Regions from separate parts of the Nostoc sp. UHCC 0302 genome, predicted to be linked through region 2. Evidence: riboswitches for the same ligand, from Rfam matches in the RefSeq annotation. Region 2 holds a riboswitch; the other holds the start of a gene.

The links. Region 2 has a riboswitch for fluoride ahead of WKK05_RS16850 (chloride channel protein). Riboswitches for the same ligand answer to the same signal wherever they lie in the genome.
Region 1: linked by a shared signal. The riboswitch ahead of WKK05_RS04885 (voltage-gated chloride channel family protein) and the one ahead of WKK05_RS16850 (chloride channel protein) in region 2 are both predicted to bind fluoride.

Annotation. Positions count from the first base shown of each region.
Region 1 is NZ_CP151099.1:1,166,828-1,171,825, forward strand. It holds gene WKK05_RS04865 (CheR family methyltransferase) at 1-576, opposite strand, end outside; partial or broken gene WKK05_RS04870 (methyl-accepting chemotaxis protein) at 584-1,483, opposite strand; gene WKK05_RS04875 (chemotaxis protein CheW) at 1,503-1,757, opposite strand; gene crcB (fluoride efflux transporter CrcB) at 1,841-2,248, opposite strand; fluoride riboswitch at 2,368-2,454, shown strand; gene WKK05_RS04885 (voltage-gated chloride channel family protein) at 2,550-3,887, shown strand; gene WKK05_RS04890 (hypothetical protein) at 3,846-4,361, opposite strand; gene WKK05_RS04895 (hypothetical protein) at 4,437-4,998, opposite strand, start outside.
Region 2 is NZ_CP151099.1:3,872,903-3,877,900, reverse strand. It holds gene WKK05_RS16860 (hypothetical protein) at 1-612, shown strand, start outside; gene WKK05_RS16855 (MFS transporter) at 753-1,940, shown strand; fluoride riboswitch at 2,038-2,112, shown strand; gene WKK05_RS16850 (chloride channel protein) at 2,291-3,022, shown strand; gene WKK05_RS16845 (nitrate/sulfonate/bicarbonate ABC transporter ATP-binding protein) at 3,269-4,603, shown strand; gene WKK05_RS16840 (ABC transporter permease subunit) at 4,724-4,998, shown strand, end outside.

The sequences.
Region 1 (4,998 bases), 2.7 Mb from region 2:
TAGAGAGGTCATAACATTCCCCTGCTGAAAATTGACTAGCTCACGAACAGATTGGCATAGTTCGTAACCTTCCGCTGTTTGCTGAAAGTAGCGCTCTCGCTCCCTCCAAGCTTCGCCACGAAAGGAGTTTTTGGTGTATAGTCCGCGTTTTGCCTTTGCCAGTGATCGATGACTAATATCGATCGCATCAATGGCAAACTGTTGCGGATGCAGACCGACTTCTAGTAGAGCGATCGCCATTGAGTAAGGTTCTTCACCAGTAGAGCATGGAACACTCAACAGTTGCAGTGTATTGCGGTTTGGCAACAGCCGCCATTGGTCAGTGACGTAGGTTTTTAGGTAATCAAACGGCTTACCATCTCGGAAAAACCAGGTCTCTGGCACGATGAGTAGTTCAATCAGCTCCTCTAATTCTAAAGCGGAGGTTTGTAACCGCGCCCAATAGCTCTCTATGTCAGGCAATTTACAGTCGAGGCGACGATTCTCGACAGCTCTGGCAATCCGGTTGGAGCCAACTGTATCGGGATCTAAGCCTATGGCTTGGTTCAGCAATGTGGCGATCGCAGATAATACCATTGTCAGCCTATGCAGTTTTAAACCGAGCAATTTCTAATCGCAATCCATTTGCCGCCCCATCAAGCTGCGCGACAGCATTGTTCGTCTCTCGCAAAGCATCCACTGTCTGCTGAGATGCTTGACTTAATTGCCCCATCGCTTCACTAATCTGTTGCGCTCCCTGCGATTGCTCCTCAACGCTTTGGCTCACCTGCTCAAAGCGTGGGGTCAATCCTTGCACCTGATGAATCACCTGAGCAATCTGATCGCTAATCTTGCTGACATCCGCCACGCTATCAACAACAGATTTATTAAATTTATCCATTTCCATGACTCCGGTAGAAACAGCTGACTGCATCTCCTTAATCATCTGGGCAATTTCTAGAGTGGCGACGGCGGTTTGGTCAGCCAATCGGCGGATCTCCCGTGCTACAACTGCAAAGCCTGCTCCGTATTCTCCAGCCTTTTCTGCCTCGATCGCCGCATTTAGTGACAGCAGGTTAGTCTGGTCGGCAACCTTATTAATGGTTGTTACAACACTGTTAATATTGTTTGCCTTTTCATTCATCACCCCAAGCTTGGTAGCAATGGAGGTGGTTGCATCTGAGAGATGGCGCATCACGGTTTCCATGCGATTTAAGTCATTTTGACTTGCACCGGCAGAAGTTGCTGTAGACTGTGCCATCAGCGCCACCTGATCCATCACTTTTACCAGCCCTTTAGAGGTGGCGGCAATCTGCTGCGAGGTTGCACTCACTTCATTGGTTGAAGCGAGTTGTTCTGCAACCGTGGCTTCCAATTCTTTACCAGCTGCCGCAATCTGAGTTGCAGAGGTACTGATTTGCACTCCAGACTGTTGCATCTGGAAACTCAGCGAATTCAGATTTTTAGACATGGAGTGAAACGCACTCAGCAACTGCCCAATTTCGCTGCCATCATTGCTTGGCTCAATTGTTTGCTGTTTGGTAGGGATGTTTGACGATAATGATCCGGGTACTGAGGTGCGATCGACTGGGTGTCCCTTGAATCAAATGACATACATCGATCACGGGCAAAATCGCTCCTCGGTAGTTAAATAAAACAGGCACGTATTCTGGTACATGGTGTACTTTTCTAAGACTCACTCGCGGAATTACCTCAACGATGTGAGAACTCTCGATCGCGTAGAGGTCTTTCCCAGCGTAGAAGAGTAAAATTAGCACTTTTAATGATAAGTTCTCATTGAATTAGGACAAACAGAAAGAAGAGGCAGCACTTTGCACTACATCTTCTTCTGAGTTTTAATTTAAGAGCTTTGAGCGCTTGCTCTGGTCAATAAAACACCGATTTGGATACCAATCATTCCAGCGATCGCACTGCCAACAAAATAAATTAACAGCGTTGTAATATCGCCCTTATCTAAGAAACCTTTTGATTCCAAACCATAGGTTGAAAAAGTAGTGTATGCACCGCAGAAGCCTGTTGTCGTCATCAGGCGAAGTGCCGGCGAGATGATGCGAAGATTCTCGGTTGCTAGAGTCAAAATATAAGCAATTCTTAAACAGCCAGTCACGTTAATAGTGAATGTGCCGTAAAAGCCAAAATCTTTGCCAAAAATAGCTTTTGCTAATTCGGTTCCATAAAAACGACTCAACGCTCCAAAAATTGCCCCAATCGCCACAGCTAGGGGATAACGTCCTCTTAAAAGATTCATTGTTTTTTACCTAAAAACGTGTATGGTTTTTCGTAAAGACCTTTTTCAAATTTGCTCTCAGGTGGATTCCAACCTGAATGGGATTATGATATTGTTGAATTTATTGAATATTATTTACGATTATTTATGGCGATGGAGCTCGCCATAACTGCCTTTCCAGTATAGGTTAAATTCATAACTGGAAGGCTGATGGCTCCTACTTTCCTGACTTACTGTGGTAGAGTAGGGCTTTGCTAAATGCATTACCTGACTCCCTTGTAGAAAGTGTAAGTCTACAAATTGCATCTCAAGGAGTCATGGTATGAAACACTTTCGTCAGTTTGAACCGTTTATTGCATTACCCCACCTGATCAAGTGGTTGCCCATTTCCTTTGTAGTGGGTATTCTTGCTGGAACAGCTTCTGCGGCTCTTTTGGTATCATTGGAATGGGCAACTGATTGGCGAGAATCGCATCGGTGGATCATTGCCTTGCTGCCACTGGGTGGCTTATTGAGCGGTTGGATTTATCATCAATTTGGTCAGACTGTAGAAGCTGGAAATAACCTTTTGCTTGAAGAAATCCATAATCCCAAAAGTATTATTCCCTTCCGTATGGCTCCTCTTGTTTTATTAGGAACAGACCTCACTCATTTATTTGGTGGTTCAGCCGGTCGTGAAGGTACAGCATTACAAATGGGTGCTTCTTTGGCAGACCAGTTAACTAAAATATTGCGCTTTAAAGGAGCCAATCGGCGAATTTTGTTAACGGCAGGTATAAGTGGGGGATTTGCTTCAGTTTTCGGTACCCCCTTAGCTGGAACTGTATTTGGTCTGGAAGTTTTAGCGATTGGTAAAATTAATTACGACGCTCTTTTCCCTTCTTTAATTGCTGCGATAGTTGGAAATCAAGTAACCTTACTATTGGGTTTACATCATATAGCATACTTACACTCTCCCTCTATACCGCCGCTTACAATTTTGGCACTAATTTATGCCATTATTGCAGGTGCAATTTTTGGAATAGTGGCAAGATTTTTTGCTCAAATAACTCACAAAATCAGCCACTTGTTTAAAACCAAGATATCCTATCCTCCAATGCATCCTTTGATGGGCGGTGCGCTGATAGCAATAATTGTTGGATTGAGTGGTACAACTAAGTACATTGGGCTTGGTATTCCAACTATCGTTGATTCTTTCTCCACTCAGCTACCTCCTTGGGATTTTGCAGCAAAATTGGGTCTGACTGCTTTAACTTTGGGTGCTGGATTTAAAGGAGGAGAAGTGACCCCTTTATTTTTTATTGGTGCAACTTTAGGTAATACTTTGTCGTTGCTTTTGGCATTACCTGTACCACTATTAGCAGGAATGGGATTTGTGGGTGTCTTTGCAGGTGCAGCAAATACACCTTTAGCATCGATTCTAATGGGAATTGAGCTATTTGGTCTAGAATCGGGGCTGTTTATTGCTATTAGCTGCGTAGTGAGCTACCTATTTTCAGGTCATTCCGGAATTTATACTTCACAGCGTATTGGGTTGAGTAAATACTCTGCTTTATATTTAGAAGAAGGGGTGACTTTAGCTAATTATGGACGAGAAAAAGTTAAGCCAAAAATTGATTTACCTGATGATGGCAAAGAAAGAGGAAGTAAAAGCATCTAATTTCGCTTCCTCAAGAGGAATTTCCAGTTTATAGCGATCAAATGGATAATTTTTGGTGTCCCAGTTGTGATACAAAGTTGCCTTAATCTCCTGTTCAGACACGAACACATATTTATTTGCCTTAAATGTATCCGACAGATTTTCGCTTCGAGAAAAACTGTTGTAATTCGTGCTAACTTCTTTGCTGTTAATCACCTTCAGGCTTTCTAAGGGTTTTGGAGTTTCAAAAGGACAAAGGCTCCAGACCCAGAAGTTTGCAGAAAACGACTGCTCTGCTGGATTAAAATCCCGCAAGGATGTTAAGTAAACTCCAATTTGACAAGTTTTCGGAGATGTAACAGCCTCTGCCTGAACTGGCAAAGTTTGAAAAAGCCAGCAGCTAAAAGCGGCGAGAAGCAAGCCACCAATTAGATGTACTCTCTTAATAACTGCTTTAATAGCAAGATGATGCAGTTTAGAAACATCTTCCCTCACTCATCAACTCCCTGGTTAAGTAACCTCTAATATAACCAAGCAAACGATTATTGCAGAAAGCTCGTTAATTACCTATCAACCTGCGATCGCTGCATGGGAGATAACAATCGCGTTGAGAACGATAAACGAAATTGTAAAAGCCCGAAACAAAAGCCGACGATCTAGCAACATTGCCTGCTTTGCTTGCCCTGCTTCTGTTGTTAATCGTGAAAAGACGGTTGCAAGAGCTGCGGCAAAGATGTAAACGATCGCGGCAATGTGAATTTGATCAACCAGCGTTAGACTCTCCGTGCGTCCTAAAACTGATTCTGGTGCCCGCATATTAATCAATGCTGAAAATAAACAACCCACCAGTAAACTTGTGCGGGCGCTAACCAAACTTGGCTGTCCAGTTTCATAGAAGAAGGACAGCATCGCTACAGCAAAAGCGACGTACACCCCAGTAGTCAGCTTAAAGAAGCTCATATATTTGACTCGCTGGATTGGAATTGAAACTATCAAGCGAGAATAGACCCCTTTTCGATCAACCAGTTCTGGATCGCCAAAGGTTGTCTGGTAGGCAACCTTTTCTTCTTGAAGGCTGAAGTTCGTAATCTTCCATCCTCCTAGCTTCATATCACGCTGGTAACCAGAGTTC
Region 2 (4,998 bases):
GTTTATAGTGCAGGGACACAGTTGCTTTCTAATTTTCGCCTGACGGCGATCGCAAACTTCGCTCCTGCTGATTTTGCCAGTGGTATTGTACCGAATGAAATTAAGAGTGATGGAAAAAGCACCCAATTTACTTGGATATTTGATGATAATGTTTCTGTCAAAAACCCGTTTGGAGTGTTTACTAATACTGACCCCATTCGCCACACTGGGATAATTCCCCGGCTTTTATTGCTAGCACCAGCATTATTTCTCTGGTGGATATTATTGTTGTATTGGTCGCTACCAATGAGCCTGAAAAATGTGGCGATCGCTGCTGGCATTTTCTTTGCTTGTCTGCTGAGTTTGACCTATCTGGCTCGTTTGATGAATGCTCAATTAGCTTGGACTCTGATTTCTTTTGTCTTACTTTTCTTGACATGGGGATTGGGATTAAACCGTCGTGCTTCTCTAGCTGCGATTATCTGCACCATTGCTGGAGCAATACTACCCGTCTTTGGATTATTAGTACCGTTGAGTGGTCTTACCCTGAGCCTTGCAGGTTTGCTTTCTGCTGTTTGGCTAGCAGTTCGTCACTGGTATAGTTGGTATAATTTGCAGCCAGATAAGAACTAAAGAAAAACGGTATTATAAATCTGTCTCTATGCCTTGTGCTTCATATACCTGTTCTATAAAACGCTGAAAATCTTGCTCACAGGACTCAAAAGCTGTAGTTGTTTGTAAATGTACTAACTTTAGTTAGGTAAATAGAGAATATGCAACTGCAAAAGAAATTGATGCAGAAAATTCCCGGTACTGTTTGGGTATTGGGGTTTGTCAGCCTGCTGACAGATATTAGCTCCGAAATGATTCATTCTCTATTGCCCTTGTTTCTAGTCTCAGTGTTAGGGACGAATGTGTTTACTGTCGGCATGATTGAAGGGATTGCGGAGGCTACAGCTTCAATTTTAAAAGTCTTTTCTGGAGTCTTAAGTGATTACTTGGGACATCGCAAAGGGTTGGCGGTGTTTGGATATGGGCTATCGACCTTTATCAAACCTTTATTCGCTGTAGCTACCAGTTCAACTGGGGTGTTAATAGCTCGATTTGGCGATCGCATTGGTAAGGGTATCCGAGTTGCACCGCGCGATGCTTTAGTTGCCGATTCCACTAATCCAGAGGCGCTTGGTGCAGCCTACGGATTGCGTCAATCTCTTGATACTATCGGAGCATTCCTGGGGCCTTTGGCAGCATTTGCCTTAATGACTGCTTCCAAAAACAACTTCCGCCTTGTCTTTTGGCTAGCACTCATCCCTGGTTTCTTGGCGGTGGCTTTATTAACAGTAGGAGTGCGAGAACCAAGAGCAAAGAAAACTCAAGGAAGCCGAAGCAACCCTCTGCAATGGCAAACTTTACGCAGTTTGGGTCAAAAATATTGGGTAATTGTAGCAGTGGCGCTGCTATTCAATTTAGGAAACTCTAGCGATGCCTTTTTATTGCTGCGAGCCGAGCAAATAGGTATTTCTGCCTCACTCATCCCGTTGACATTAGTGGTGATGAACATGGCCTACTCATTAAGTGCCTACCCATTAGGAATACTTTCTGATCGCTTCGGCAGATTTGGGCTATTGGTAGGCGGATTTATTCTATATGCTTTAGTGTATCTGGGCTTCGCCTTCGTACAAGCACCTTGGCAAGTCTGGGGATTGTTTGCCCTTTATGGTTTGCATTTGGGTATGAGTCAAGGGTTGCTGTTGGCGCTAGTGGCCAATAATATACCTGCAAATCTGCGCGGCACGGCTTTTGGATTTTTCAACTTGGCTATAGGATTAGCGCTGTTACCTGCCAGTTTGCTAGCCGGTGGGTTGTGGCAGACTTTAGGAGCAGAAGCAACATTTATTGCTGGGAGCTTGTTTGCGATCGCAGCTGTGTTGCTACTGATAACGCAGAGAAATAAATATTAAATCATAATTCAGTAGACCTTTTCCAAGATATCGAGCAAAAGTAAAATGAGATTTTTCACCACTAGCTTGCAAGTTGCCAAAACTTCTGTAAAATATATGTTGATCAGGTGATGAGACTCACCTTCTAGAAAATCTAGAAAACCGCCCCTCGGCTGATAGTTTCTACCTCAAATCTAAACTGACTGCGTGTAAATGTAGCAGACTTTCCATAACAGGAGGGATGAGGTATGAGCCGATATTTTTAAGAGGGGTGGTTAATTTTTTTAGCATTTAAAATACTTTGCAATAATAACTCTTTTAAAGAAGTTTATCGTTAGGAACCATAAGCTTATGAGTTTCTAGGTTTTTATATGAAACAGTTTCGTCAATTTGAAACGTTTATTGCATTACGTTACATAATCAAGTGGTTGCCTATTTCCTTTTTAGTTGGTGTTCTTGCTGGCACGGCTTCTGCGGCACTTTTGTCCTCACTAGAATGGGCAACTGATTGGCGGGAATCACATCGGTGGATTATTTACTTACTACCGCTAGGCGGTTTTTTAAGTGGTTGGATTTATCATCAGTTTGGGCAGGATGTAGAAGCTGGAAATAATCTTTTACTCGAAGAAATACATAATCCCAAAGATATTATTCCTTTTCGCATGGCTCCTCTTGTTCTATTAGGAACAGACCTCACACATTTATTTGGTGGTTCCGCCGGACGTGAAGGTACAGCATTACAAATGGGTACTTCTTTAGCAGACCAGTTAACTAAAATACTGCACTTTCAAGGAGCAAATCGGCGAATTTTATTAACGGCAGGTATCAGCGCTGGCTTTGCTTCAGTTTTCGGAACTCCCTTAGCTGGAACCGTCTTTGGATTGGAGGTTTTATCGATTGGAAAAATTAATTATGATGCTCTTTTTCCCTCTTTAATAGCAGCGATCGCAGGGAATCAAGTAACTTTATTATTTGGTTTGCATCATGCTGCAAACCAACAATCCCCATCTATACGGACAATCATAATTTGGGGGCTAATTTCTGTGATAATTGTAGGTGTAATCTTCTCTGTCAATGCGTTCTTTATCTGGGAAAAGGGCTAATTTTGGGTAATTAATAAACAGATAAAACTTCAGCTATAAATTTAATTCATTGATGACAAAAAAGCAGTTTTTATAAATGGTTTTATAAAAAAAACTGTTATTCTGACTAAGAAATTAGTTGTTTTATAGAAAATTAAAATTTTTATCTATGCATCAATTCAATAGTATTAAGCGATAGTGAAATTTAACTGTAAGATAACCTAAGCATGAGATTCTAAATTAATCTAAGCTTTAGAGAGGGGAGCCGTGGTAGCAAAAACAGTAACTGAACATATCATTGCTCTAAAAAATGTCAGGAAATCTTATCGGCAACCCAACGGTCAGGAAATAGTCATCCTGGAAAATATCAATCTGGAGTTGCGTTCGGGAGAAATAGTAGCTTTGCTGGGGCCTTCGGGTTCCGGGAAATCTACGTTAATGCGGATAATTGCAGGGTTAATTAGCCCTAGTGCAGGCGAGGTTATCTATCATAACTCTCCTTTAGTTGGGTTAAATCCAGGAGTTGCGATCGTTTTTCAAAGTTTCGCTCTTTACCCCTGGTTAACGGTTCTAGAGAATGTAGAACTGGGTTTAAAAGCTAAAGGTGAACCCCTAGACTCTCGGCGACAAAAAGCACTGCGGATGATTGACATTATTGGTTTAGATGGGTTTGAGAATGCCTATCCCAAAGAGCTTTCTGGGGGAATGCGCCAACGAGTTGGATTTGCCAGAGCCTTAGCTGTAGAACCAGAATTATTATGTATGGATGAGCCGTTCTCTGCATTAGATGTACTGACGGCAGAAAACTTGCGTTTTGAATTATTAGATTTGTGGTTAGAGAAGCGTATACCTACTCAAGCCGTTTTAATCGTCACCCACGGCATTGAAGAAGCAGTGATTCTGGCAGACCGGATTATTGTTTTAGGGCGCAATCCTGGGAGAATTCGAGCGGACTTAACTGTAACTTTACCTCATTACCGCGATCGCAAACATCCCAGCTTTCAAGCCCTAGTAGATCAAGTTTATACAATCATCACCAACCCTGAACTGGAGACAATTGAGCCACCAGCCACCACTTCTGTACAGACAGCAAAACCGGAACCTAAGTATCAGTTTTTACCAGCAGTTCGGATTGGCTCCATTGCTGGTCTTTTAGAAATTTTAGAAGATCGTCCAGAAAAAGACCTCTACCGTCTCGCCCAAGAACTGCAATTGGAAGTAGATGATATTCTACCGATTGTAGATGCTGCAAAATTCATGGATTTTGTGGAACTAGCGCAAGGGGATATTAGCCTAACCGGAATTGGTCTGCAATTTATTGAAGGTAGCATTGATGAGCGCAAACAAATTGTCCGCGCTCAACTGCTAGGAAATATTCGTTTAGTACAGCAAATTTATCGTCTTTTAGAAGCGAAAACCAATCAAAGGGTTCCCGAAGAATTAGTATTAGATATCTTAGAAACTCACTTTAGTCCAGAAGAAGCCCAGCAGCAATTAAAAACTGCCATTGAATGGGGTCGCTATGCTGAAATCTACGGTTACAACGAGCCATCAGGACAAATCTTTTTAGAGCAAGCTGTCAATATAATTCCTAATTCCTAATTATCGGATAGATAATGCTTCAACAGACGCATAAGTTTTTGCTTTGTCATAAATCATTTTAGGAAATCTTCAACCTTTAATTACGAATTACGAATTACGAATTACAAATTACGAATTATTATGACTCGCCCCCTGACTCCTGCAAATCAAACTCTGGGACGCCTGAATTGGACTTGGCAAGATGGATTACTGATTTTGACAATTGTCAGCTTGATTGTGGTAATTGTCAGAACAGCTTCGCAGTTTAATGGTGCTTTTCACGCCGAACTCACAGTTTCCACAAATATTAGGGCTTTGCCAGGGTATACAGCCCAAACATTGATCCGTATGACGCTGGCTTACTTCCTCTCTCTGGTGTTTACTCTGATTTATGCTTATAGTGCCTATCGTTCCCG